DNA from 3 places in the Pantoea sp. USHLN298 genome. Region 1 is predicted to be linked to each of the others. Evidence: predicted binding sites of a transcription regulator. Region 1 holds the regulator's gene; each other region holds the start of a gene.

Region 1 (9,660 bases):
GATCTGCCGCGCGCGTGGCTGGCTGGCGGTGGTGATGCATTTCCGCGGCTGCAGCGGCGAACCTAACCGGCAGAACCGCATCTATCACTCCGGCGAAACCGAAGATGCGCGCTATTTCCTGCACTGGCTGCAATCCCGCTGGGGCCGGGTTCCGACCGTCGCGGTGGGCTTTTCACTGGGCGGCAATATGCTGGGTTGTCTGCTGGGCCAGCAGGGGTCGGATGCGCCGGTTGATGCCGGCGTCATTGTCTCTGCGCCGCTGATGCTGGAACCGTGCAGCATCAGACTGGAGCGCGGTTTCTCGCGCTTTTATCAATACTACCTGCTGGCCCAGCTAAAGAAGAATGCGCGGCGCAAACTGCACGCCTGGCCAGAAACGTTGCCGGTCAATCTGGCGCAACTGAAAGCGTTGCGGCGTCTGCGTGACTTCGATGATGCGATCACCGCTCGCGCCCACGGTTTTATCGATGCCGCTGATTACTATCGGCGTGCCAGCGCCCTGCCCTGGCTGAAACAGGTCGCTAAGCCGCTGCTGATCATTCATGCCAAAGATGACCCGTTCATGAGTGATGAGGTGATACCGCACAGCAGCCAATTATCTGCCACTATTACTTATCAGCTGACCCCACACGGCGGTCACGTTGGCTTTGTCGGCGGGACATTGCGCCAGCCCGAAATGTGGCTTGAACAGCGCATACCCCAATGGATGACCCCTTTTCTGGATACCTGACGTTGTGATTATTCCCTGGCAACAGGTCTCACCTGAGACCCTCGAAAATCTGATTGAAACCTTCGTGCTGCGTGAAGGCACCGACTACGGCGAGCAGGAGCGCAGCCTGAACGAAAAAGTGGCTGACGTCCGCCGCCAGCTGGAAACCGGTGAAGTGGTGCTGGTGTGGTCGGAGCTGCATGAATCGGTCAATATTATGCCGCGCAAAGAATTTCGCGGCTGATGCGCCGATCGGCAATTCATGGTAACAATGCCCATGGCCCGACCTCACAGGGAGCTTTTTTATGTCTGCACGCCATCCGATAATTGCCGTCACCGGTTCCAGCGGCGCGGGAACCACCACCACCAGCCTCGCGTTCCGTAAAATCTTTCAGCAGCTCGATCTGCACGCTGCCGAACTGGAAGGCGACAGTTTTCACCGCTTCACCCGGCCGGAAATGGATATGGCGATCCGCAAAGCGCGCGATCTGGGCCGTCATGTCAGTTACTTCGGTCCGGAAGCCAATGACTTTGGCCTGCTGGAGCAGAGCTTTAAACAGTATGGGCTCAACGGTGAGGGCCAGTCGCGTAAATACCTGCATACCTATGACGAAGCCGTTCCGTGGAATCAGGTGCCGGGCACCTTTACGCCGTGGCAACCGCTGCCGCAAAACACCGATATTCTGTTTTACGAAGGACTGCACGGCGGCGTGGTGACCGCCCAGCATAACGTGGCTGAGCATGTCGATTTACTGGTCGGCGTGGTACCGATTGTCAACCTGGAGTGGATTCAGAAGCTGGTGCGTGACACCAGCGAACGCGGCCATTCGCGGGAAGCGGTGATGGACTCGGTGGTGCGCTCGATGGAAGATTACATCAACTTCATTACGCCGCAGTTCTCGCGCACTCACCTTAACTTCCAGCGCGTGCCGACGGTGGATACCTCGAACCCGTTTGCCGCCCGTGCTATTCCGTCACTGGATGAGAGTTTCGTGGTGATCCACTTCCAGGCGCTGGACGATATCGACTTCCCTTACCTGCTGGCGATGCTGCAGGGATCGTTTATCTCGCACATTAATACGCTGGTGGTGCCGGGCGGAAAGATGGGGCTGGCGATGGAGTTGATCATGGGACCACTGGTGAAGCGACTGGTGGAAGGCAAGCGAATAGAATAAGAGGCCGCAGAGCGGCCCCCGCAGAGATCAGCGTTCGATCACTTCATAGCTGTGGGTAATGGTGACGCCTTTGCCCAGCATGATGGCAACCGAGCAATATTTTTCTGCAGAAAGATCCACCGCGCGTGAGACCGCTTTATCCTGGAGCGCTTTGCCGCTAACGATAAAGTGCAGGTTGATGTGCGTAAAGATTCGCGGCGCCTCTTCACGACGTTCTGAGGTCAGTTTCACTTCACAATCAGCCACATCGTTGCGGCCTTTTTGCAGAATTGAAACCACGTCGATGGCGCTACATCCGCCCGCCGCCATCAGCACCATCTCCATTGGGCTGGGCGCTTTATCACCCGAATTGCCATCCATTAATACCTGATGGCCGGACGACGACTCACCGAGGAATGTCAGCCCTTCTACCCATTTCACTCTTGCCTGCATGATTTTCGCTCCAGAATATGCGGTTTTGCCGTCAGAGTACGCTTTCGCCTGGTAAACAGCAATCCAGAGAAATCCGCTGTTAGCTGAAGCGAGACAACAGAAGACAGTCGGCAAAAGCTGTGCTACAAACAGTGCTGAAAATATTTTTCGTCACCCGATGGCGAAGCCGGGAAGAATGATGCGCACTGCGCCGAATGCAGCCCGAATAATTTCCTGTAAGGGAAACGCTTGAAGCTTTCATCGCCTGACAGGGAAAACTGCCCCCTGTATTTTGGGCACGATTACAACAGAGGATAATAGCGAATGGTTCTCGGCAAACCGCAAACAGACCCTACACTCGAATGGTTCCTGTCCCATTGCCATATTCACAAGTATCCATCCAAAAGTACGCTGATTCACCAAGGTGAAAAAGCAGAAACGCTTTACTACATCGTGAAAGGTTCCGTCGCGGTTCTGATTAAAGATGAAGAAGGCAAAGAGATGATTCTTTCTTACCTGAATCAGGGCGATTTTATTGGCGAGCTTGGCCTGTTCGAAGAAGGTCAGGAGCGCAGCGCCTGGGTACGTGCGAAAACCGCGTGCGAAGTGGCGGAGATTTCCTACAAGAAATTCCGTCAGCTGATCCAGGTTAACCCCGATATCCTGATGCGACTCTCGTCGCAGATGGCGCGTCGCCTGCAGGTTACGTCTGAAAAAGTGGGTAACCTCGCTTTCCTCGACGTCACCGGACGCATTGCTCAGACTCTGCTTAACCTGGCGAAGCAGCCAGACGCCATGACGCATCCCGACGGCATGCAAATTAAAATTACTCGTCAGGAAATTGGCCAAATCGTTGGTTGCTCACGTGAAACCGTGGGCCGTATTTTGAAGATGCTGGAAGATCAGAACCTGATCTCCGCACACGGCAAAACCATCGTCGTTTACGGCACCCGCTAATTCCTGTCACCCACGGCGTGATGGCAACATCGCGCCGTTATTGTTTGTGTTGGGCCGATGTGGCGTCGAATTATTTACCATCCTGAAGTCAATTATGCCTTGCGGCAAACGCTGGTGCTCTGTCTGCCAGTGGCGCTGGGCTGGCTGGCTGGCGACCTGCAAAAAGGTCTGCTGTTCTCGTTAGTCCCCGCCTGTTGCAATATCGCCGGTCTGGATACCCCGCATAAACGTTTCTTCAAACGCCTGATTGTTGGCGGCAGCCTGTTTGCGCTCGGCAGTTTTCTGATTCAGTGGCTGACGCTGCACGCGATTCCTTTGCCGCTGATTCTGTTCGCGATGCCGCTGCTGCTGGGCGTCACCGGTGAAATTAGCCCGTTGCACGGCCGTCTGTTGCCGGGCTCGCTGATCGCCGCCATCTTCACGCTGAGTCTGATTGGCCGTATGCCGATCTACGTACCGCCGCTGCTCTATATCGGCGGCACGCTGTGGTACGGGCTGTTTAACTGGTTCTGGTTCTGGCTGTGGAAAGAGCAGCCGATGCGCGAAAGCCTGAGCCTGATCTACCGTGAGCTGGCCAACTATTGCGACGCCAAATATACCCTGCTGACCCAGCTGACCGATCCGGAAAAGGCCCTGCCGCCGCTGCTGGCGCGTCAGCAAAAAGTGGTCGATCTGATCACCACCTGTTACCAGCAGATGCACATGCTGTCTGCCAGTCGGGATCACAGCCATAAGCGGCTGACCCGTGCTTTTCAGGTGGCGCTGGATCTGCAGGAACATATCTCGGTCAGCCTGCATCAGCCGGAAGAGGTGCAGAAACTGGTGGAGCAGAGCCATGCGGAAGCGGTGATCCGCTGGAATGCCCAGACCATCTCGGCCCGCTTACGGGTGCTGGCGGATAACATTCTCTATCACCAGTTGCCCGATCGGTTTGGCATGGAGAAGCAGCTCGGCGCGCTGGAAAAAATTGCCCGCCAGCATCCTGATAATCCGGTGGGAAATTTCTGTCTTTATCACTTTAACCGCATCGCGCGGGTGCTGCGTACGCAAAAGCCGCTCTATCAGCGTGACCTGATGGCCGATCGCCAGCGCCGTCTGCCGCTGCTGCCGGCGCTGCGCAGTTATCTTTCCTGGCGTTCGTCTGCACTGCGCACCGCCGGTCGTTTTGCCGTGATGCTGATGCTGGGCAGTGCGCTGGCGCTGTTTTTCAATATTCCGAAGCCCTACTGGATTCTGATGACCATTATGTTCGTCAGCCAGAACGGCTATAGCGCCACCCGGGTTCGTATTCAGCACCGGGCGCTGGGCACTTTTGTCGGACTGGTGATTGCCGCCGCCACCTTACGTCTCGCGGTACCGGAGTCGCTGGTGCTGATGATCATGCTGGTGATCACTTTTATCAGCTACCGCTTTACCCGCCAGTTTTACGGCTGGTCGATGATTGGCTTCACGGTGACGGCGGTCTACTCGCTGCAACTGCTGTCGCTGAATGGCGCGCAGTTCCTGCTGCCGCGCCTGATGGATACCCTGATGGGCTGCCTGATCGCCTTCGGCGGGATGCTGTGGCTCTGGCCGCAGTGGCAGAGCGGCTTGCTGCGACAGAACGCCCATGACGCGCTGGAAACTTACCAGGATGCGCTGCGGCTGCTGCTGGGCGCGGAACAGTCGCCGGAGAAGCTCGCTTATCAGCGGGTACGGGTTAATCAGGCGCACAATGCGCTGTTTAACTCCCTGAACCAGGCGATGCAGGAACCGGCTTTTAACGCCCAGTATCTCAAGGATATGCGGCTGTGGGTCACCCATAGCCAGTTCATTGTTGAGCACATCAATGCGATGACGATACTGGCGCGGGAACATACCATGCTGACCGCCACGCTGGCGGAGCGCTATCTGCAGTCGTGCGAAATTGCGCTGCAACGTTGCCAGCAGCGGCTGGAATATGATGGTGCCAGTTCGCAGGTCAATCTGCTGGATGAGCTGGAAAATATTAATGAAGGGCCGGTGACGGTGCTGGAGCAGCATGTGCGCCGCATTCTGGATCATCTGAGCGTGATGCACACCATTTCATCGCTGGCGTGGAGCCAGCGACCACAGCATGGCCGCTGGCTGATCAGACGGTTACGCAAAAACTAAATCAGCCGGCGATCACCTTGCTGACGGCGGTCGCAAAGCGGCGCATACCCTCTTCGATATCGGCGGGCTCGATGATCAGTGAAGGCGCGAAACGCATCACGTCGGTGCCAGCCACCAGCACCATCACGCCTTCCGCGGCGGCGGCATTCAGAATGTCACGCGCCTTGCCGGCGTGTTGCGGCTTCAGCGCCGCGCCAATCAGCAGGCCTTTACCACGAATGTCGCTGAACAGATCGTATTTTGCATCTATCGCCTGCAGCGCGCTGACAAACTGCTGACGCCGGAGATCAACGCCTTCCAGCACCTCAGGGGTATTGATAATATCCAGCGCCGTTTCCGCAATGGCGCAGGCCAGCGGATTGCCGCCATAGGTCGTGCCGTGCACGCCGGGTGCCATAGTCGAGGCGATCTCGTTAGTGGTCAGCATGGCGCTGACCGGAAAACCGCCGCCCAGCGCTTTGGCAGAGGTCAGAATATCGGGCTGCACACCGTAATGCTCATAGGCAAACAGCTTGCCGCTGCGTCCCATGCCGCTCTGCACTTCATCCAGCACCAGCAGCGCCTGATGCTGATCGCACAGGTCACGCAGCCCCTGCATAAATTCCTGCGTGGCGGGCACGACGCCGCCCTCGCCCTGAATCGGCTCAACCACGATAGCGCAGGTGTGATCGTCGATAACCGCTTTCACCGCATCCAGGTCATTAAAGGGAACATGGACGATATCGGCCGGTTTAGGACCGAATCCATCAGAATATTTTGGCTGCCCGCCGACCGTCACGGTAAACAGCGTCCGGCCATGAAAGGCGTTGTGGAAGGCGATGATCTTGCTCTTGAACGGGCTGTGACGTTTGCAGGCGTAATAGCGCGCCAGTTTAAACGCCGCTTCATTCGCTTCGGCACCGGAGTTGGCGAAAAACACCCGATCGGCAAAGGTGGCGCTGATGAGCTTACTGGCGAGACGCAGCGCCGGTTCGTTGGTGAAGACGTTGCTGGTATGCCACAGGGTTTCGCCCTGGCTTTTCAGCGTCTCTACCAGCGCAGGATGGCAATGGCCGAGCGCAGTCACCGCGATGCCGCCAGAAAAGTCGATATACTCTTTGCCCTGCTGATCCCAGACTCGGCTGCCCTTGCCTTTCACCGGCACGAACTGCGCTGGTGCATAAACAGGCAAAATAACGTTATCGAACGTTTCGCGTGTGACCGCAATTTTTTCGGCTGCCATGAGTGACTCCCTTTGAGTGATTGTTGTGCTTCTGTGAAATAATAATCACAAAATATGCATAAAAAATCACTCAAAGGCAAACTATTGCGTCAGGAAATTGTGCAGCAACTGGTGTCCCTGCTCGCTGAGAATGCTTTCAGGATGGAATTGCACCCCTTCCAGCGCCAGGGTTTTATGGCGGATTCCCATGATCTCGTCGGGCTGGCCGTCACGCAGGCTCCAGGCGGTGACTTCAAAGGCGTCGGGTAGCGTATCGCGTTTGACGATTAATGAGTGATAGCGGGTGACGGTGAGTGGGTTGTTGAGCTGGCGGAACACGCCGCTGTTGCTGTGCTGGATCAGCGAGGTTTTCCCGTGCATCACCTGGCGGGCGCGCACCACTTCGCCGCCCCAGGCCTGAGCCATCGCCTGATGTCCGAGACAGACACCCAGCACCGGCAGCCGCCCGGCGAAATGGCGAATCGCCGCCAGTGAAATACCGGCTTCGTTGGGCGTGCAGGGTCCAGGTGAAATCACCAGATGGGTCAGCGGCAGCGCATCCATCTGTTGCAGGGTGATGGCATCGTTGCGCACCACCCGCACCTGCGCGCCCAGCTCACAGAAATATTGATAGAGATTCCAGGTAAACGAGTCGTAGTTGTCGATCAGCAGCAGCATGACGAATCCAGGGTGGTTATCAGCGCCGCTATTCTACGCGGTTACGCCGGCTCGCTCACCACTTTCGCAAAAACCTGCTCCAGCGGCTGCAGGTCACCCGCGACACCGGCCTGATTCGCCGCTAGCCAGTTTTCGGCATCAATCGCTTCCCACGCCAGCAGATAACCCGCATGCAGCGCCAGCTGCTCGAAAAAGATGCGTTGCGCCCGGCCATTGCCTTCACGGAAAGGATGCAGCACGTTGATTTCGCAATAGTAATGCGCAATGCGCTGCACAAACGCATCGCGTGGCAGATCCGCCAGCCCGTTCTCATCTTCCAGCGCCGCCATCAGGGCGTTGCCCTCTTTTTCGATATATTCGAAGTGACAGAAGGGTGTCTCATCACGCCAGATATCAATGGTGCGCAGCTCACCGGCCCAGCTGTAAACATCCTGGAACAGCGTACGGTGGATCAGCCGCAGCCAGGGAAAGCCGGCATTACGCGGACCTAACTCCAGCGTCGCCAGCCGGGCAGCGCTGAAACTCAGCTCGGCTTTACGCAGCTGGGCGGCGTCATGAATATCGAGCAAATTCTTCAGCACGTTGTCGTTGTGCCACAGGTAGGGATCCTGACTGACCGCGATATTAGAGACCATATTGCCTCCTCAGCGACGCCAGGCGTGCCGCCGCCTCATCGCCTTTTAGCGCGGGTTCATTGTGGCTGAAGCCTTCCAGCCGACAACTGGCCTGATAGCTGGCGCTACGCCGCTGCTGCCACAGTGTGGCCTTTTGTTTTTCGGTGAGTTTGTTGGCCATGCCGCCTCCTGCTCCGGTTTTGCCCTAATAAGTATAAGAGCAAATTCTGGCTTTGCCGGATGCGGGAAGGTGTCGCCATCCGCAGATGGCGACCGGACCGTTAAGGCAGAACTTTAGCGGAGAGGATAACTACCGGTTTAGACGGGACATTCTGGTAAGGACCCACATCTTTGGTCGGTACCTGAGAAATTTTGTCAGCCACATCCTGACCTTTCACAATCTTACCAAAGACCGCATAGCCAAAATCACGCTGACCGTGATCGAGGAAGGCGTTATCGGCCACGTTGAGAAAGAACTGGCTGGTGGCGCTGTCTTTATCGGCAGTGCGTGCCATAGAGATAGTGCCACGCAGGTTGCGCAGGCCGTTATCCGCCTCATTTTTGATTGGCGCATTGGTCTGCTTCTGCTGCATGTCGGTGGTAAAGCCGCCGCCCTGCACCATAAAGCCCGGGATCACGCGATGAAAAATGGTGTTGTTGTAGAAACCATTGTTGACGTAATCAACGAAGTTTTTCACCGAAACCGGCGCTTTCTGGTTATTCAGTTCGAGTTCGATGTTGCCGGCAGAGGTGGTGAGCAGGACGTGGGTATCGCCTTTTGCGGCCAGAGCCGAGGCGGAAACAGATGAGAGCGCTAACAGGGTAATTGCCGCTGTTAAAGTACGTTTAAACATGAAAGATTCCTTACCTTGGAGAGCTAGCTCAAAAACGTGATTGATTGTAAAGAGCATGTAATGCAAGCACCAGCGTTTTACCTATATTTACGCTGCGGCTAAAAAAGCGCCAGCGCGCTTCAAACCCTCTCTTTTGCGTGATTAAAATCACACAACACATGAAATGTAGATCTCCAGTTTCACTGGTTGTTTATTAAGATCACAGTTCCGTTTACACTTTCTGACACTTTTTGCCACCGGTTTCCCAACAGGTTCAGAACATGACAAACCGTAATCGTATCGGCCTTACCTGGATAAGCTTTTTCTCGTATGCGCTTACCGGCGCGCTGGTGATCGTTACCGGCATGGTAATGGGCGATATCGCGAAAGATTTCCAGATCCCCATCTCCAGCATGAGTAATACCTTCACCTTCCTTAACAGCGGGATTCTGGCCGCCGTTTTCCTTAATGCCTGGCTGATGGTGATTGTGCCACTCAAGCGCCAGCTGATTTTCGGTTTCGTCCTGATGGTACTGGCGATCATTGGCTTAATGACCAGCCGCGATCTCAGCATCTTCTCGCTCTGCATGTTCGTGCTGGGCGTGGTCAGCGGCATTACTATGTCGATCGGAACCTTCCTGATTACCCACATGTACGAAGGTCGTCAGCGCGGCTCACGTCTGCTGTTTACCGACTCCTTCTTCAGCATGGCGGGCACGCTGTTTCCGGTGCTGGCGGGTATTCTGCTGGCGCGTCAGCTGCCATGGTACTGGGTTTACGTCTGCATTGGCTTCATCTATGTGGCGATTTTCATCATGACGCTGTTTGTTGAGTTTCCGGTGCTGCGCAAGCCGGAAAACAGCCCGACCGTCGAAAAGGAAAAATGGGGCGTTGGTGTGCTGCTGCTGGCGGTTGCCGCGCTGTGCTACATCCTGGGTCAGCTTGGCTT
Region 2 (9,660 bases), on a different contig from region 1:
GCATTCTCAAATATACCGCGCCAGCCTGGTGGCAGGGCGAGAAGCCCGCTGAATTTAGCGTATTAATGAAGAAGCCAGGCTTTTATCTTTCCGAGCAGGACTATATTAGCGACCTGCGCGCCGCGACCAATATGGCCGAACATCACCGTTTTCCGCTGACCTATATAATGGAAGCGGCCGATGACATCTCCTATTGTATTGCCGATTTGGACGACGCTGTAGAAAAAGATATATTTAATGTTGAGAGTTTGTATGAATTTCTCAATAAAGCCTGGGGTCCGGTTAAAAATAATGACGCATTCAGCCGCACCATTGGCGAAGCCTGGCGTGAAGCCTGCAGTAAAAAACGCCGCAGCCGCAGCGATCAATTTTTTATGTCATTACGCGTAAATGTTCAGAGTGTGTTAGTGACCTATGCCGTGAAGCGTTTTGTAGATAATCTGCCCGCGATATTCGACGGTCACTTCAATCATGCGCTGCTGGAAGATGATGGCGAAGAGGGCCGTCTGCTGCAGTTATTCAAAACGGTAGCGCGCCAGCAGGTATTTAATCATTCCGAAGTAGAACAGCTGGAATTACAGGGCTATCGGGTGATCAAGGGGTTGCTGGAAATTTATCAACCGCTGATGCGTCTCAATTACGAAGCCTTTACTACCCTGATAAACGAGGACTTTTTGCGGCAGCACCCGATAGAGACCCGGCTGTTCCATAAACTCTCCGGCAAACACCGTAAAGCCTATCTGCATAAAATGCGTACGCTGGTGGTAGAGCATAAATATGAGCGGCTGTTGTGGGAACGTTATTATCGTTTTCGCCTGATTCAGGATTATATTAGCGGGATGACCGATCTCTACGCCTGGGATGAGTACCGGCGTTTAATGGCCGTCGAATAATCGTCAATTGTAAAGGTCGGGAATAAATTTTTACCTTTGGTTGAAACTTTAAAAGGAACTTCGCGCTAAAACAATTATCTCACTCATCGACCACAGCAATGGTCTGGACAGTTATCCTCAAGAGAAACCAAAAAATGAAAAAAAAGAGCTTAATGTTAAGTGCGCTGGCCCTGAGCCTGAGTATGGCACTGGCGCCCGTGACCGTTTCCGCTGCGCAAACCGCCTCTTCTGATAGTCAGCAACTGCCAAGTCTGGCACCGATGCTGGAGAAGGTGATGCCTTCAGTGGTCAGTATTAGTGTAGAAGGCACCACCACGGTAAAAACGCCGCGTATGCCGCAGCAGTTCCAGCAGTTCTTTGGCGATAATTCGCCTTTCTGCCAGGATGGCTCACCGTTCCAGAGTTCACCGATGTGCCAGAGCGGCGGCGGTGCTGAGGGCGGCGCGCCTGGCCCGAATACGCAGCAGGAAAAATTCCGTGCGCTGGGATCGGGTGTGGTGATCAACGCTGAAAAAGGCTATGTGGTCACCAACAACCATGTGGTGAATAACGCCACCAAAATTCAGGTTCAGCTGAGCGATGGCCGTCGCTATGACGCGAAAGTGATCGGCAAAGATCCAAGCTCCGATATTGCCCTGATTCAGTTGCAGGATGCGAAAAACCTCACCGCAGTGAAAATGGCCGACTCTGACAATCTGCGGGTCGGTGACTACACCGTGGCGATCGGTAACCCGTATGGCCTGGGTGAAACCGTGACCTCGGGCATCGTCTCCGCGCTGGGCCGCAGCGGCCTGAACGTGGAGAATTACGAGAACTTTATCCAGACCGATGCGGCGATCAACCGGGGTAACTCCGGCGGCGCGCTGGTTAATCTTAACGGTGAGCTGATCGGTATCAATACGGCGATTCTGGCACCGGATGGCGGCAACATCGGTATCGGCTTTGCCATCCCGAGTAATATGGTGAAAAACCTGACTGCGCAGATGGTGGAGTTTGGTCAGGTTAAGCGCGGTGAGCTGGGTGTGCTGGGTACCGAGCTGAACTCTGAGCTGGCGAAAGCGATGAAAGTCGATGCGCAGCGCGGTGCCTTTGTCAGTCAGGTGCTGCCAGGTTCGGCAGCGGCGAAAGCCGGTATCAAAGCGGGCGATGTGGTGGTGTCAATGAACGGTAAACCACTGACCAGCTTTGCGGCGCTGCGTGCCGAAGTGGGTTCGCTGCCCATCGGCACCACCCTGAAGCTGGGCCTGCTGCGTGACGGTAAGCCAGTGGATGTTTCGGTTCAGTTGCAGCAGAGCAGCCAGGCGAAAGTGCAATCCGCCACCATCTACACCGGTATTGAAGGCGCGGACCTCAGCAACAGCGAAGTCGGCGATAAAGGGGTTCGCGTGGATAACGTCAAAGCGGGCAGCGCTGCTGCGCGTATCGGCCTGAAAAAGGGCGATGTGATTCAGGGCGTGAACCAGCAGCCGGTGACCAATCTGGGCGAACTGCGTAAGATCCTTGATTCTAAACCGTCGGTACTGGCGCTGAACGTCAAGCGCGGCGACAGCAGCATCTACCTGCTGATGCAGTAAGCGATAACGCAAGGCTATCAGGCGGACTTCGGTCCGCCTTTTTTATTTCCTCTGTCCGTCACCGGGCAGAATGTGATGCTGACCGCAAATTCGCTAAATGCCCGGCTGGCTCTGTGCAGTTGCACAATGTTCTGGCCGCCTTCCATGCGTATTCTATCTCTCCCCCTCTTTTTCTGGAGTAATGGATGGCTACCTATCATCTTGATGCCCGGCTGGCGCAGGATATCGTGGCGCGCACCATGAAAATTATTGACAGCAATGTCAACGTGATGGACGCGCGTGGCCGGATTATCGGCAGCGGCGATCGCGAGCGGATTGGGGAATTGCACGAAGGCGCGCTGCTGGTGCTCTCTCAGGGACGGGTGGTCGATATTGATGAAGCGGTGGCGAAACATCTGCACGGGGTACGGCCGGGCATTAACCTGCCGTTGCGGATTGATGGCGATATTGTCGGGGTGATCGGTCTGACAGGTGAGCCGCTGGCGCTGCGCCATTATGGTGAACTGGTCTGTATGACGGCAGAGATGATGCTGGAGCAGGCGCGGTTGCTGCATATGCTGGCGCAGGACAGCCGCCTGCGTGAAGAGCTGGTGCTGAACCTGATTCGCAGCGATACCCTGTCGCCCCAGCTAACCGAATGGGCGCAGCGGCTCGGCATCGATCTTAACCAGCCGCGGGTGGTCGCTGTGGTTGAGGTCGATAGCGGCCAGCTCGGTGTGGATAGCGCCATGTCAGAACTGCAACAGCTTCAAACGCTGCTGACCACGCCGGAGCGTGACAATCTGATCGCCATTGTTTCGCTAACCGAAATGGTGGTGCTGAAACCGGCCCTGAACGGGCATGGACGTTACGATCAGGAGGATCACCGCCGACGGGTAGAGCAGCTGTTGCAGCGGATGAAAGAGAGTGGTCATCTGCGGATGCGGATTGCGCTGGGGAACTTCTTCACCGGCCCTGGCAGCATTGCACGTTCTTACCGAACTGCCCGCACCACCATGATGGTTGGTAAACAGCGGATGCCGGACGTGCGCAGCTATTTTTATCAGGATCTGGTGCTGCCGGTGCTGCTCGACAGCCTGCGCGGCGGCTGGCAGGCCAATGAACTGGCGCGGCCGCTGGCGAAGCTCAAGAGCATGGATAACAACGGCTTGCTGCGACGGACGCTGATTGCGTGGTTTACGCATAATGTGCAGCCGAGTGCGACTGCACGTGCGCTGTTTATCCACCGCAATACGCTGGAATATCGACTGAACCGGATTTCGGAGTTAACCGGGCTGAATCTCAGCCATTTTGACGATCGGCTGCTGCTCTACGTGGCACTGCAGCTGGATGAGCAGGGCTGAGAGAAACGGCGCGGCAGAAAAAGCAAAGGCCAGCAGTGCTGGCCTTTTTCATCGCTGGTCTGGCAGGGAATTAACGACCGCTGCGGGTCAGCTTTTCCAGATCAGATTCAATTTCGGTAATCTTGTGTGATACCACGCTTTCCAGATGACGCAGGTCATCAAGGATTTTGCGTTTCAGGTCCACTTCAACCTGGTCGCGCTGGCAAATCTGGTCCAGCTCGTCGATCACATAGCGCAGATTAGGACTGATTTCCTGCACTTCTTTGTAGCCCTGCGTGGCGTGATCGGCTACTACGGTTTTGCGCTGACGCGGATATTTGAATTTTACGCTTTTGGCGAAAAACTCCCCTTTGTCTTTGCGGAAGTAGATCTTGAGAATATCGTTATTGGCTTCCTGACGCAGGCTGTAGCGATCAATATCGTCCGGATTACTGATACCTAAGCTTTTCAGATTGTCATACATAGCGTTGTTTCCATCAAAAAGTGAGAAGCGCGCAGTCGTGTTCATGACGTTAAACAACTGTAGACATAAATAAGCTGGATGAACATTGCGCGACGGGATTTAACTGGCGCGGATTATGACCTGAATAAAAACTAAACGCACCAGTTAATTCGCGGCGCGAAGCATGTTATTTGGGAATGGCTGTAAAGAAAAGATGACGGGCCGGTTTCCAGCCCGTCAGTGACATTAGTCGATGGTACGCAGCAGTTCGTTGATACCTGTTTTGCCAAGCGTTTTCGCATCTACTTTCTTGACGATAACGGCACAGTAGAGGCTGTAGCTGCCATCTTTAGAGGGCAGGTTACCGGAAACCACCACCGAGCCCGCCGGCACGCGGCCATAATGCACTTCACCGGTTTCGCGGTCATAAATTTTGGTGCTCTGGCCGATGTAAACGCCCATCGAGATCACCGAACCTTCTTCAACGATGACGCCTTCAACGATTTCAGAGCGTGCGCCAATGAAGCAGTTATCTTCGATGATGGTCGGGTTTGCCTGCAGCGGTTCCAGCACGCCACCGATACCCACGCCGCCAGAGAGATGAACGTTTTTACCGATCTGCGCGCAGGAACCCACGGTCGCCCAGGTATCCACCATGGTGCCTTCATCCACAAAGGCGCCAATGTTGACGTAAGAAGGCATCAGCACGGTGTTGCGGGCGATATAGGCACCCTGACGCACCGCCGCAGGTGGCACGACACGGAAACCCGCTTCTCTGAAACGCGTCTCATCCCAGCCAGCAAATTTCATGGGTACTTTGTCGTAGAAACGGGTTTCCGCGCCTTCCATTACCTGGTTGTCGTTGATGCGGAAAGAGAGCAGGACCGCTTTCTTCAGCCACTGATGCGTTACCCACTCGCCGTCGATCTTTTCGGAAACGCGCAGTGCACCGCTGTCCAGCAGAGAGATCACCTGGTTGATGGCATCACGGGTTTCGTTGTCGACGCTGGCTGGGGTGATATCAGCACGACGTTCGAAGGCGGATTCAATAACGCTCTGTAACTGTTGCATATTTTTTTCCTGATCTGTCATGTGCAGTGCCGGGCAATCCCCCGACACCAGTAAAAAGTTTAAGATTCACAAATCGACTTTGGTCACACTTTATCGTTTGGATTAAGGGCTTCTGTCAACCGTTGTTGCAACGCTTTACGCATTTCTTCACTCAGCGCCTGGCGCTCACTGTTGGCGAGAATAAACAAATCCTCGACCCGCTCGCCGATGGTGCTGATGCGCGCGCCGTGCAGCGAGACGCCGAGATCGGCAAACACTTCACCGACCCGCGCCAGCAGGCCGGGCTGATCGAGCGCCACCAGTTCCAGGTAGCTGCGGCGGTCGGTGTGGGTTGGCAGGAAATTGACTTCGGTATCCACGCTGAAGTGCTTCAGTTTGGCCGACGGACGACGGGTTCGCGGCGGCACCCAGTCTGACTGGGTAATCGCCTGTTCCAGCGCCTGAATAATCATCGGATGGCGGTCGGGTGACAGCGGACTGCCATCGGGCTCCAGCACAATAAAGGTATCCATCGCCATGCCGTCGCGGCTGGTAAAGATTTGCGCATCGTGCACGCTGAGGTTGCGGCGATCCAGCTCGCCCGCCACGGCGGCAAACAGGTGCGGTCGATCCGGACTCCAGATAAAAATCTCGGTGCCGCCGCGCGTCGCCTGCGGGCTGACCAGCACCAGCGGTTTTGTCAGATCGTGGCCCATCAGATGCCGGGCATGCCAGGCGATCTGATTCGGCGTATGCCGCAGGAAATAGTCGGCGCGGCAGCGGTTCCAGATTTGGTGCAACCGCTCTTCATCGATATTGTCCATCCGCAGCAGCGCCAGCGCCTGCAGACGATGGTGGCGCACCCGTTCGCGCAGGTCCGGGCTGTTCTCCATACCGCGCCGCAGCTGTTTCTCGGTGGCGAAAAACAGTTCGCGCAACAGGCTCTGCTTCCAGCTGTTCCACAGGCTTTCGTTGGTGGCGCAGATATCCGCCACGGTCAGGCAGACCAGATAGCGCAGCCGGTTTTCATTCTGCATCACCTCGGCGAACTGCTGGATCACCGTCGGGTCCTGAATATCGCGGCGCTGCGCGGTGACTGACATCAGCAGATGATGGCGCACCAGCCAGGCGACCAGCTGGGTTTCACGCGAGTTCAGGCCGTGCATTTCAGCGAAGTCGAGCGCATCCTGGGCGCCGAGAATCGAGTGATCGCCGCCGCGCCCTTTGGCGATGTCATGTAGCAGCGCAGCCATCAGCAACAGCTCCTGCTGCGGCAGGCGCGGCCAGAGCTCAACGCACAGCGGGTGCTGCGATCGGGTCGTTTCGCTGGCGAAACTCTCCAGCTTCTGCAGGACGCGAATGGTGTGCTCATCAACGGTATAGGCGTGGAACAGATCGAATTGCATCTGGCCGACAATATGACCCCACAGCGGCGTGTAAGCCCATAACACACTGTGACGATGCATCGGCACCAGCGCCCGGCTGACGGCGCCAGGATGACGCAGAATAGACATAAAGGTGCGACGCGCTTCCGGGATCTGACACAGCGGCTGTTTCAGATTGCGGCGCGCATGGCGCAGATGACGCAGCGTGGTGGAGTAGATGCCTTTAATGGCGTCGTTGCGCACCATAACGTAGAACATGCGCAGAATCGCCTGCGGCTCACGCTCAAACAGGGTGGCATCGCGCAGGTCAATCAGGTCGCCGCGCAGCTGAAAGTCATCGTCGATCGGGCAGGGCTTTTCACTGGTCGGCAGCGCCAGAATGGCTTCATCAAACAGCTGCAGCAGCATCTGATTCAGTTCACCTATCCGCCGCGTGACCCGGTAAAAATCTTTCATCATCCGCTCGACCGGCTCGTTGCCTTCGCCCTGATAGTTGAGGCGTTGCGCCACGCTGAGCTGACGATCGAACAGCAGGCGGTTGTCGTAGCGGGGCAGGGAGAGGTGCAGGGCGAAGCGGATGCGCCAGAGAAACTCCTGGCACTCGTTCAGCTCGCTGCGCTCCACTTCGGTGAGGAAACCGAAGCCGACCATCTCATCCAGCGTGGTGGCTCCAAAATGGCGGCGCGCCACCCATTGCAGAGTGTGGATATCGCGCAGACCGCCAGGGCTGCTTTTGATGTCTGGCTCAAGGTTATAGCTGGTGCCGTGATAGCGTTTATGGCGCTCCTGCTGCTCTTCGATTTTGGCGGCGAAAAAGGATGACGAGGGCCAGAATCCGTCGCTGAAGACGTTTTTCTGCAGTTCAAGAAACAGCGCCACATCACCGGTCAGCATCCGTGACTCAATCAGGTTGGTCGCAACGGTCAGATCCGATAAGCCTTCCAGCAGACACTCTTCCAGAGTGCGCACGCTGTGGCCGACTTCCAGCTTCAGATCCCACATCAGGGTCAGCAGCGCGCTGGTGCGCTGTGCCGCCTGGTCATCCAGCGGCTGACGGCTGAGGATCAGCACGTCGATGTCCGACAGCGGATGCAGTTCGGCACGGCCATAACCGCCGACGGCCACCAGGGCGATATCACTCATCGGGTCAAAGCCGAAGAAGCGCCACAGGCGACGCAGCAGGCGATCGATAAATAGCGTGCGGGCGTCAATCAGCGGCTCGACCGGTTCACCGGCGTCGAACGCGGTGGACAGGTACTGATGAAACTGCTCCAGCCGCTGTTTCAGGATGTCGCGGGTGAGCTGATCGTCATCCCATTCGGCCGGGGAATCGACCAGACCGTTTTGTACCTCTTCCGACAGGCTCACGCTCATGCAGCTCTTCTCTTCTTCAGCCAAAAAAAAGCCGGCATAGCGCCGGCTTGATTCTGTAGTGGGGGAATTACCCTTCAGCAACCAGCACCGCAGGCAGGGTGTCATCTTTGCGCAGGGTTAAGATCTCACAGCCGTTTTCCGTCACCACAATAGTATGCTCATACTGCGCGGACAAGCTGCGATCTTTGGTTTTTACCGTCCAGCCATCTTTCATGGTGCGGATGCGGTAATCGCCCGCATTGACCATCGGTTCTACGGTAAAGGTCATGCCCGCCTGCAGCACCACGCCGCCATCGTCCGCATCGTAATGCAGCACCTGTGGCTCTTCATGGAAGCCCTTGCCGATGCCGTGACCGCAATACTCACGCACCACCGAGAAGTCATTCGCCTCCACATATTTCTGAATCGCGCGGCCCAGCTCACGCAGACGGATGCCTGGCTTAATCAGGCGCAATGAAAGATAGAGGCTCTCCTGCGTGACGCGGCACAGACGCTCGCCCTGAATGGTCGGCTTACCCACGATAAACATCTTCGAGGTATCACCGTGGTATTCATCTTTAATCACGGTGACATCGATATTGATGATGTCGCCATCTTTTAACTGGCGGTCATCGCTGGGGATACCGTGACAGACTACCTCATTGACCGAAATGCAGACCGACTTCGGAAAGCCGTGGTAGCCGAGGCAGGCAGAAACTGCCTGCTGATGCTGCGTGATGTAGTCGTGGCAGATGCGGTCCAGCTCACCGGTGGTGACACCCGGTTGAACGTGTGGCTCGATCATCTCCAGCACCTCGGCAGCCAGACGGCCCGCAACGCGCATTTTTTCGATTTCTTCAGGGGTTTTAATTGAAATTGCCATTAAATTAATCCGCATTTGTCGAAATTTTCGACAATAATAAGTTCTGTGCTGTCATGTTAGCAGCCAGTAAATGGGCTGCCAAATAGAGAACGCGCTGGCCTCCGTCAGCGATCATTTATTGGCGTCCAGGGCGCGGTTATGGTATAAAGCGCGCCGACGATTCTCTGCAGGCTGGGTCTATCGGTCGGCAGGAAACGCATAACTCTCATTATGTGTAATAAAACACACATGTATCGACACATACGCCGGGGTGCCTTGAAAGAGGTCGGTCGTATGGGATACATGGAGGCCCAACCCCAATCAAACTTTTAGAGGTTATCATGGCAACTGTTTCCATGCGCGACATGCTCCAGGCTGGTGTTCACTTCGGTCACCAGACCCGTTACTGGAACCCAAAAATGAAGCCATTCATCTTTGGTGCTCGTAACAAGGTTCACATCATCAACCTGGAAAAAACTGTCCCTATGTTCAACGAAGCTCTGGCTGAACTGAACAAGATCGCTTCCCGTAAAGGTAAGATCCTGATCGTAGGTACTAAGCGCGCTGCTGCTGAAGCGGTAAAAGAGTCTGCACTGAGCTGCGACCAGTTCTTCGTAAACCACCGCTGGTTAGGTGGCATGCTGACCAACTGGAAAACCGTACGTCAGTCAATCAAACGTCTGAAAGATCTTGAGACTCAGTCTCAGGATGGTACTTTCGACAAACTGACCAAAAAAGAAGCGCTGATGCGTGGGCGT
Region 3 (9,660 bases), on a different contig from region 1:
CAAACAGCCCGTGACCACGTCAGGTCAGTATGAGCCGACTTCACCGCCGGTGATTACCAACACCACCATCGTGATGGCGGGTGCAGTCACCGATAACTACTCAACCCGCGAGCCGTCAGGCGTGATCCGTGGTTTTGATGTGAATACCGGTAAACTGCTGTGGGTGTTCGATCCGGGCGCGAAAGATCCAAACGCGATACCGGCCGATGAACACACCTTCACCATGAATTCCCCGAACTCATGGGCACCGGCGGTGTACGATCCGAAACTGGATACGGTCTATCTGCCGATGGGCGTGAGCACACCGGATATCTGGGGCGGTAACCGCACGCCAGAACAGGAACGTTATGCCAGCAGCGTGCTGGCGCTGAACGCCACCACCGGTAAGCTGGTCTGGGCCTATCAGACCGTGCACCACGATCTGTGGGATATGGACCTGCCATCGCAGCCGACGCTGGCTGATATCACCGATAAAGAGGGCAACACCGTACCGGTGATTTATGCGCCGGCGAAAACCGGTAACATCTTTGTGCTGGATCGTCGTACCGGCAAGCCGGTTGTTCCGGCTCCTGAAACACCGGTTCCGCAGGGTGCGGCGAAAGGCGATCACGTCTCCGCTACCCAGCCCTACTCTGAGCTGACCTTCCGTCCGAAACAGAATCTGACGGATAAGGACATGTGGGGCGCGACGATGTACGACCAGCTGGTGTGCCGCGTGATCTTCAAGCGTCTGCGCTATGAAGGTCCGTTCACCCCGCCATCTGAGCAGGGTACGCTGGTGTTCCCGGGTAACCTCGGTATGTTCGAATGGGGCGGCATCGCTGTCGATCCACATCGTCAGATCGCGATTGCTAACCCGATGGCGCTGCCGTTTGTCTCGAAGCTGATCCCTCGTGGTCCAGGCAACCCGATCGAACCGCCGAAAGGCGCTGAGGGGGGTTCAGGCACGGAAACCGGTATTCAGCCGCAGTATGGCGTTCCCTACGGTGTTGAGCTGAACCCGTTCCTGTCACCCTTTGGTCTGCCGTGTAAACAGCCAGCGTGGGGTTACGTCTCTGCGGTGGATCTGAAGACCAACAACGTGGTGTGGAAACAGCGTATTGGTACTACCCGCGACAGCGCGCCAGTACCGATTCCGTTCAAAATGGGTATGCCGATGCTGGGCGGTCCGATCACCACCGCCGGTAAAGTGTTCTTTATCGGTGCAACTGCCGATAACTACCTGCGTGCTTACAGCACCGATACCGGTGAGCTGTTGTGGCAGGCACGTCTGCCAGCCGGTGGTCAGGCTACGCCAATGACCTATGAAGCGAATGGCAAGCAGTACGTTGTCATCGCGGCCGGTGGTCACGGCTCGTTTGGCACCAAACTGGGCGATTATGTGATCGCCTACGCGCTGCCAGACCAGAAATAATCCTGTCATCAGCGGTTAACATCAGGCGGACTCCGGTCCGCCTTTTTTGATCGCGCTATCTTTCATCGCCCGCCCGTTCAGCCATCCGCACAGCAGCATCACCGCGCTGGTCGCCAGAAATACCGGCCGCATCCCAAACGATCCCCCGACCAGACCGCCGAACAGCGGGCCCGTCACCTGGCCGATATACTGTGCCGATGTCGAATAGCCCAGCATCCGTCCGACCTGCGATCCCGGCACGCTGTGCCGGATAATAGCGGTGATGCAGGGCAACAGTCCGCCCAGCGCCATCCCCATCAGAAAACGCAGCAATACCAGTTGCCAGGCAGCGGTAATAAAAGCCTGCGGGATCAGCAGCAGCGCACTCACCACTAAGCCCGCCGTCAGCACCCGCTCGTGTCCGACACGGTCCGCCAGCCGTCCGAGCCGCGGTGCGGCGATCACCGTGCCCAGTGCGGCAGCCGACATCGCCAGTCCGGCGACCTGCGTTATCTGGTGATTACCCGACACAAACTCGCCGACATAGAGGGTGATAATCGGTTCAATCGACATCGTAGCGAAGATCAGCAACATGCCTGACAGCCACATCAGCCAAACCCGCCGCTGATTTACCGGTGTTGCTGCAGGCGCTGGCGCGGAATTTTCCCGCGGCGAGGCGGCGGCGCGTGGCTGCTCTTTCAGCAGAAAAGTGGTCGCCAGGAAGGCGAGAAAAATCACCGCGCCGGTTAACCAGAAGGTCTGGCGAATACCGATCAGCGGCGGCAGCACGCCGCCCAGCAGCGGCCCAACCACGTTGCCCGCCATGATACCGGAGGATAATATGCCCAGCGCCCAGCCGGTCTGGCCTTTGGGCGTTTGCGCCGCCACCAGAATGGTCGATCCGGAGGCGTATCCGCCCAGCAAACCCGCCAGCAGACGCAGCGCCACCAGCTGCCACGGCGCGGTCGCCATGCCGATCAGTGACATGGCGATAGCCATCCCGAGGCTGGCGCGGATCAGCATCAGCTTACGACCATAACGGTCAGCCAGTCGGCCCCAGAGTGGCGCGGTCAGCGCCGCGCTGAAAAACGTGGCGCCATAGGCCAGCCCCGACCAGCGCGCAATGGCGGCGGGTTGCTGCACGCCAAGCTGCTGAACGTAGAGCGGCAAAAACGGCAGCAGCAGCGTCATCGCCACGATGGTACTGAATGAGCCCAGCACACAGACCCATAAGTTGCGCTTCCAGTGCTGAAATTCTGCTTTTTCTGCTGGCTGTTGCATAAAGATATCCCGTCATTGATCAGGGATACAGGCTAACCAGGCGCGCCGGATAACAACAGTGGCGGCACGATAGTTACTTTGTGGCGCTGACTGTTGCACTACAGCAACAATCACGGGCTAACCAGCGCGGCGATCAGCGTGTCGCATAATAAGCTGACTGGCGAAGCGGGCTGCAGCGTGTCGTGCAGCAGCAGATAGCTCTGTAGCCGATCCATCTGCCACTCCGGCAGCAGTTGCTGAATATCCCCACGGGCGACCGCTTCCTGCGCCATATAGGAGGGCAGATAGGCGATGCCGCTGCCCGCCAGCGCCGCGTTCAGCAGCGCCATGCTGTTATTGGCACGAAAACGGCTGCGGACATCCAGTGCCAGCCGCTGCTTGTCGCGGCGAAACGGCAGCGCGGCGGTATGCGCCGGCCCATGAAACAGCAGCAGGTCATGGCGCGGCAGCATCTCAGGATGATCGATAGCAGGCCGCTGCGCCAGATAACCCGGTGCCGCATACAGTCCCCACTCAATGTCGCTGATCACCCGAAAATGCCCCTGCTGCGGTGGCCGGGATCGAATCACGATGGCCACATCCACCTGCTCATCCAGCCGATCGTGGTTACGATCGGTCAGATCGAGGTCGACGTTAATGTGCAGATGGCGGCGCAGAAAGCGATTAAGCACCGGCACCACGCACTGACAGCCATAGGTCACCGGCGCCTGCAGACGTACGTTACCGGCCGGTTGCTGATGCAGTTGCTGGACAAAGGCATCGGCCCGTTGCACTTCTGCCAGCATCCGGACGCAATAGGGATAGTAAGCCTGACCGAGCTCGGTCAGCGCCAGTCGCCGGGTAGTGCGCTGCAACAGCCGGATGCCGAGCCGCAGCTCAAGACGGGAGATTTCGCGGCTGACGTGGGATTTAGACCAGCCGAGCGCCCGCGCCGCTTCACTGAAACTCTGGAGTTCCACCACCCGCGCAAACACCAGCATGGCGGTTAAATTAGCACTGTTTTCCATGCGTTACCGCTCCGATACCCTGAGGATTCTGGCATCAAACTAGCATGTTCGGGGCAGCTTACGGCGGCAGGTCAGTAAAAAAGAAGGGATGGGATCAGACAGCGGAGCCGTGCCTGCCGACCTTCCCGCGCGTTTCATCTGGCGGGAAGGCCATCAAAGGCATCAACTGGCCATGGCCAGCGGAAACAGTAACCGGTCCGGCTCGACCCGGCGCTGGCGGCGTAGCTGGCCTGGCGTCATCATAAAATAGTTTTTGAAGGTGCGGGTGTAGGCCTGCTGGGTGTCGAACCCGTAGTTCATGGCGACCTGCAATATCGCTTCATTGCTGCTCAGCAGCGTCAGCGCAGATTCGGTTAACCGGCGCTGTCGGATATATTCCGCCAGGGAAAATCCGGTATGCTGGCGAAACAGCCGTTGCAGATGCCAGCGGGAATAGCCAGAGCGACGCGCCACCTCATCCAGATGCAGATCGTGTCCTAAGTTGTTCTCAATCCAGTCCAGCAAACTCCGAATAAACTCGCGCTGATTCATGGGTTCCTCCTGATTTACGCTGATGTGCAGTGAACCCACTTTACCCGGTTAAATTTATCCCTTAATTAGCAGAAAATTAGCGCAGAATTAGCAACCGCCAGATTCCGGCCTGCGGCCCCCTTTATCGGTCAGATAACGGCAACAACCTGCCTGAATAATAAGCATTAAGTGATCCTGGCAATCCGGTAAAATAATTTGCGTTAAGTTACATCGGCGTCGATTTAACTCTTTTTCGATGCCTCCTGGCGGCCAGCATTTAAATAATTTGTGTTAAGTCACCGTCGAATCCGCCAGGCTAATTTGCGTTAAGTCACACCCGATTCGCCCCTATAATTCGTATTACCGCAAGGCGGCCAGACGTAGCCAACGCCGCTGTAGTACGAAGTATGACGGCGGAATGACGGCGGATAATTCTGACCTAACAATTGATGTATAAACTCTCTCCCATCTTTACGAAGGAGATCAGCCATGCGCGTGTTATTGGTTGAAGATGATGAAATGATCGGCGCGAACCTGCAGCAGGCTTTAGAGGGCGCGGGCTGGTCGGTGGACTGGGTACGCGATGGCGTTTATGCCCATAACGCCTGGAGCGAAGGCGGCTACAGCTGCGTGTTGCTGGATCTCGGCTTACCGCGTGATGACGGATTGCAGGTGCTGCGCCGGGCGCGCGGGCGCGGCGATTCTACGCCGGTGCTGATCCTGACTGCGCGCGATACGGTGGCGCAGCGGATACAGGGGCTCGACAGCGGCGCTGACGATTACCTGCTTAAACCTTTTGATCTGCAGGAAGTGCTGGCCCGGATGCGGGCGATTACCCGACGTCGCCACGGTGCGGCGGATTCGGTGCTGGGCAGCGGCGATGTGCAGCTGGATATGATGACGCGCGAAGTGCTCTATAAGGGCCAGCGCGAGCAGCTGACCGCGCGCGAATATGCCCTGCTTTATGCCTTGCTGGAGCGTCCCGGCGCGATTCTCTCGCGCGAGCAGCTGGAGAACCGTATTTACGGCTGGGGCGACGAAGTGAGCAGCAACGCGGTTGATGTGCTGATCCACGGGATGCGGCGCAAGCTGGATAACGACGCGATTCGCAATGTACGCGGGCTGGGCTGGCGGGTGCCGGCAATATGAAACCGTTCCCCTTTATGCGTTCGTTACGCAATAAATTACTCAGTACGCTGCTGATTATTCATCTGCTGATGATTGGCGGCGTCACCTGGTATTTTTTCAGCTGCTATGGCGACATGGTCGGCACCATGAAGGACGATCAGCTGTCGAAAATCGCCGATGCCTGGTCGACCAACAAGCAGATGCCGGCACTGATGCCGATGCTCATTCCGCCTGACAAGGCGAAGAGCGCTTTTGTGGTGCAGCTGTGGGATAACCAGGGCAGGCTGCGTGCCAGCTCGTGGCCGGAACTGCACGCACCGCTGCAAGCCCAGCGCGGTTACCGCGATGTCGATGTGGGCCATTGTGATGACTGCGAATGGCGTATCTACACCCGACCCGGTCAGCCAGGCAGTGAGATCAAGACCATTCAGGTGATGCACAACCTCAGCTACATGAAAGCGCTGATGGTCAAACGGGCGCTGTCGGCGATCATTCCGTTGATCCTGATGATGCCGCTGTCGCTGCTGGTGATCTGGCTGGTGGTGCGGAAGATCACCCGCGATCTGCAGGTCGCCTCGCGGCAGATCGCGGCGCAGGAGACGCATCATCCGCACAATGTCTCACCGGAAGGCTTGCCGGATGAGATCCTGCCGCTGGTTGCCGCGTATAACGCGTTGCTGAATAAGCTGCGCGAGGCCTGGTCATCCCAGCGGCAGTTCCTGGAAGATGCCGCTCACGAACTGCGAACCCCGGTCACCGCTGTCACGCTGCAGCTGGAGAATCTGCGTCAGCATATTCAGCCGGGCGAGGCCAGCCGGCAGTTCAGCCAGCTCGAAGCGGGCGTGAGGCGTACCCGTCACCTGGTGACCCAGTTGCTGAACGTCTCCCGTCAGGAAGATCAAAGCGTGGTGGCCAGCATTGAGCAGATTGAACTGGAAGATCTGCTGAAAGAGAGCATTGAGCAGTTGATGGTGGTGGCCGATAAACGCGGCATCGATATCGGCTTTAACGGCTCGACCCAGTATCGCCTGCAGGCCAGCCGCTCTGAACTGCGTAGCCTGTTCGACAACCTGATTGGTAACGCCATGTTGCATACGCCGGAAGGGAGCCTGGTGGATGTTCTGCTGCATCGGGTGGCGGGCAAGACGGTGGTGGATATTGTCGATAACGGACCGGGTATGCCGGAATCCTTTATTGAACGCGCCTTTGACCGTTTCACCCGCTCCCCTGACGTTAAAGCGCAGGGCAGCGGTCTGGGTTTATCGATTGTGCGCAGCGTTGCGCAGAAACATCAGATTCATGTCGCCCTTTCCAATTGCCTGACGCCACAGGGTGCAATTTGTGGTTTGCAGGTCCGCGTCACTTTTCCCTGATCCCGCACGTTTGATCGCGAACCAGACAACGTAAACGGTTGCCTGGTTCCGTTCGATCACCGCCATTATTGTGAAGCACGTCACATTTTCACTGAATTGTAATGCAACACTTTTTGACAAACGTGAGCAAAATCTATTTTCTATCGCTATGTTGCAGGCACGCTACGCGGGCTGGAAACTGGCTGTTATGTCCTGAATAACTCACTCCCCACCCCGGGATCGACTTCTCTCTGACTGCGCCTGCTGTGCAGCGGTCAAAAGCATGTGGTTAATGATAATGAAATTCAAAACGTTGATAGCAGGTGCCGTACTGGCATGTTCCTGGACGGGTGTTGCGCAAGCCGCTGATAGCGATCCGCAATATCTGTCCGACTGGTGGCATCAGAGCGTAAACGTGGTGGGCAGCTACCACACGCGCTTCGGGCCGCAGTTTAACAACGACGTTTATCTGGAATATGAAGCGTTTGCCAAAAAAGACTGGTTCGATTTCTACGGTTATCTCGATCTGACCAACTTCTTCGGCGCGGGTAACAGCAACGCCAACGGTATTTTTGACCACGGTTCGCCGATGTTTATGGAGATTGAACCGCGCTTCTCGATCGACAAACTGACCGGCACCAGTCTGGCCTTTGGTCCGTTCAAAGAGTGGTATTTCGCCAACAACTACATCTACGACATGGGCCGCAACAGCGATAACCGCCAGAATACCTGGTATATGGGTCTGGGCACCGATATCGATACTCACAGCGATGTGGGTCTGTCACTGAACGTCTATGCCAAATATCAGTGGGAAAACTACGGTGCGGCAAATGAAAACAGCTGGGATGGCTATCGCTTCAAGGTGAAATACTTTGTGCCGATCACCACGCTGTGGGGCGGTAACCTTGGCTATGTCGGCTTCACCAACTTTGACTGGGGTTCCGATCTCAACGAGAAAGGCGGTTCGTCGCGCACCAGCAACTCAATCGCCTCCAGCCATATTCTGTCGCTGGGTTACGATCACTGGCACTTCTCAGCCGTGGCGCGTTACTTCCACAATGGCGGTCAGTGGGCGGATGGGCAGGAGCTGAACTTCGGTAGCGGTCCGTTTGAAGTGAAATCGACCGGCTGGGGTTACTACCTGGTGGCGGGTTACAACTTCTGATGAGCAGGCGGCTGGCTGCAAGGCTGGCCGTGCTCAGGCGACCCTACAACGGCGCCGCTGTCACCGGCGCCGATCCCGCATCCTGCTTTATTCCTGCGGCTTCACCACGTTGATGCGCCACGGAATGCCGAACTGATCGATAAACATCGCAAATCCATTTGACCAGAACGTCTCCTGCCACGGGGTCGTCACTTTGCCGCCCACGGACAGTTTTTCAAACCAGGTTTTGCCCTGCTCTGCATCCGTGGTGGCGAGGCTGACCGCGTAACCGGCGTGATCCGAGGCCGGCGGCTTCTGCGTGTTACCGTCGCTCAGCATCAACTCTCCCTGACCGATACGCAGATGCGCGTGCATAATTTTTTCCGGCGGCTGCGGCGGCGCAGATTGATCGCCTACCTGCTCGCCCTGCTCTGGCATATCGCCAAAGGTCATTTTCTCCAGCAGTTTCCCGCCTGTGGCCTGCAGGTAAAACTCGATTGCCTCTTCACAGCGACCATAGAGAAACAGATATGGACAGACTTGCATCGTCACCTCCGATTGTGGGTTGAACTCACATTTACGCGAATACACCAAGTGTAGACGATGAGAGAACGCTACCCGTCAGCGCTGGCAATAACGACGAAATAACTGCGCCATATAACTGCTCATCGGCGTCAGCGCGGTATCCTTACGCTGAATCAGATAAAAGATCGCTTTCGGCAGCGGTTCGTCCAGCGACAGCGCCACCAGCGAGCGGCCGAGAATCGGATCGTCGATCACATCCACCGATAAAATACTGATGAAATCGCTTTGCGCCACCAGGCTGGTACAGGCCATAAAGGTTTCGCAGGTCACCACAATTTTGGGTGCCATGCCGCGCTCGTCAAACAGATCGTGCAGTAAGCGATAGTAGCTGCCCTTGGGCGTCGGCATGGTCCAGTCCGCCTGCTGCAACTCGGCCAGCGAGCGGGCCTTCTCCAGCGGATGGCCCTTGCGCACCACCACTTTGTACTCGCGCTCCATCATTCGCTCATACATCAGCTCCTGATCGAGATGACTTTGATCGTAGGTATTGATGGTGAAATCAAGCGCGCCCTGCCGCAACTCATGCACCATCGACACCAGTTGCCCTTCTACGATGCGCACCTTCACCAGCGGGTATTCACGGTGAAACTGGTTAATCACCTGCGGCATGATGGTGCGCGCCACGCTGCCGCCGACGCCGATGTTCACCTGCCCGCCGCCCAGCCCCAGCCGCTGCTGGATATCCTCCTGCGCCACCCGCAACTCCGCCAGCACCAGACTGGCATGTCGAAAAAAGTTATCACCGATATCGGTTAAGACCACGCCCTGCTGACGGCGGATAAACAACCGGGCACCGAGTTCACGCTCCAGTTCCTGAATCGCTTTGGTTAATGCCGGCTGCGAAAGCCCGGAAAGACGGCTTGCCGCCCGGATACTGCCCTGGCGTGCCACGTCAACAAAGGCGCGCAGCTGATGAAGTTTAAGGTTAGCAGTCATAGTTTTTGTGATAACCGTTGTTTATCAGTCACAAGATATTCGCATCTTATGCCGGCTAATACCATTGTGTAGATTCGAGGCAGTGCGTAAAAAACCAACAGTAAGGACAGTGCCGATGAATACCCTTTCCGACCTTATCAGCGCCCGGCTGGCGCAGCTCAAAAGCTGGCGCCGGGAGTTCCATCATTACGCGGAATCTGGCTGGCTGGAGTTCCGTACCGCCACGCGGGTCGCCGACGAGCTGCACAAGCTGGGTTATCACCTGCAACTGGGCCGTGAGGTGATCGACGCCGATGCGCGTATGGGCTTACCCAGCGAGACCGT

What was found. Region 1 encodes CRP, which controls carbon source genes, mostly activating them, when cyclic AMP is high. Its sites were predicted from a motif close to ATGTGANNNNNNTCACAT; they were not measured.
Region 2: a site for CRP is predicted at 2,538-2,555, ahead of WFK59_RS11260 (CdaR family transcriptional regulator). Genes of this name have one in related genera too.
Region 3: a site for CRP is predicted at 6,761-6,778, ahead of WFK59_RS13160 (nucleoside-specific channel-forming protein Tsx). Genes of this name have one in related genera too.

The regions. Positions count from the first base shown of each region.
Region 1 is NZ_JBBCRO010000007.1:47,227-56,886, forward strand. It holds gene WFK59_RS18200 (hydrolase) at 1-730, shown strand, start outside; gene WFK59_RS18205 (YheU family protein) at 735-953, shown strand; gene WFK59_RS18210 (phosphoribulokinase) at 1,015-1,884, shown strand; gene WFK59_RS18215 (OsmC family protein) at 1,912-2,316, opposite strand; gene crp (cAMP-activated global transcriptional regulator CRP) at 2,620-3,252, shown strand; gene WFK59_RS18225 (YccS/YhfK family putative transporter) at 3,310-5,385, shown strand; gene argD (bifunctional acetylornithine/succinyldiaminopimelate transaminase) at 5,387-6,607, opposite strand; gene WFK59_RS18235 (aminodeoxychorismate synthase component II) at 6,689-7,264, opposite strand; gene WFK59_RS18240 (putative adenosine monophosphate-protein transferase Fic) at 7,306-7,899, opposite strand; gene WFK59_RS18245 (YhfG family protein) at 7,889-8,059, opposite strand; gene ppiA (peptidylprolyl isomerase A) at 8,160-8,732, opposite strand; gene tsgA (MFS transporter TsgA) at 8,993-9,660, shown strand, end outside.
Region 2 is NZ_JBBCRO010000004.1:31,732-41,391, reverse strand. It holds gene dgt (dGTPase) at 1-893, shown strand, start outside; gene degP (serine endoprotease DegP) at 1,028-2,467, shown strand; gene WFK59_RS11260 (CdaR family transcriptional regulator) at 2,653-3,810, shown strand; gene WFK59_RS11255 (DUF3461 family protein) at 3,881-4,273, opposite strand; gene dapD (2,3,4,5-tetrahydropyridine-2,6-dicarboxylate N-succinyltransferase) at 4,499-5,323, opposite strand; gene glnD (bifunctional uridylyltransferase/uridylyl-removing protein GlnD) at 5,407-8,061, opposite strand; gene map (type I methionyl aminopeptidase) at 8,129-8,923, opposite strand; gene rpsB (30S ribosomal protein S2) at 9,244-9,660, shown strand, end outside.
Region 3 is NZ_JBBCRO010000004.1:472,385-482,044, forward strand. It holds gene WFK59_RS13130 (glucose/quinate/shikimate family membrane-bound PQQ-dependent dehydrogenase) at 1-1,414, shown strand, start outside; gene WFK59_RS13135 (MFS transporter) at 1,436-2,674, opposite strand; gene WFK59_RS13140 (LysR family transcriptional regulator) at 2,785-3,681, opposite strand; gene WFK59_RS13145 (helix-turn-helix domain-containing protein) at 3,844-4,212, opposite strand; gene WFK59_RS13150 (response regulator) at 4,681-5,340, shown strand; gene WFK59_RS13155 (sensor histidine kinase) at 5,337-6,692, shown strand; gene WFK59_RS13160 (nucleoside-specific channel-forming protein Tsx) at 6,970-7,836, shown strand; gene yjdN (VOC family metalloprotein YjdN) at 7,924-8,361, opposite strand; gene WFK59_RS13170 (LysR family transcriptional regulator) at 8,437-9,336, opposite strand; gene WFK59_RS13175 (amidohydrolase) at 9,452-9,660, shown strand, end outside.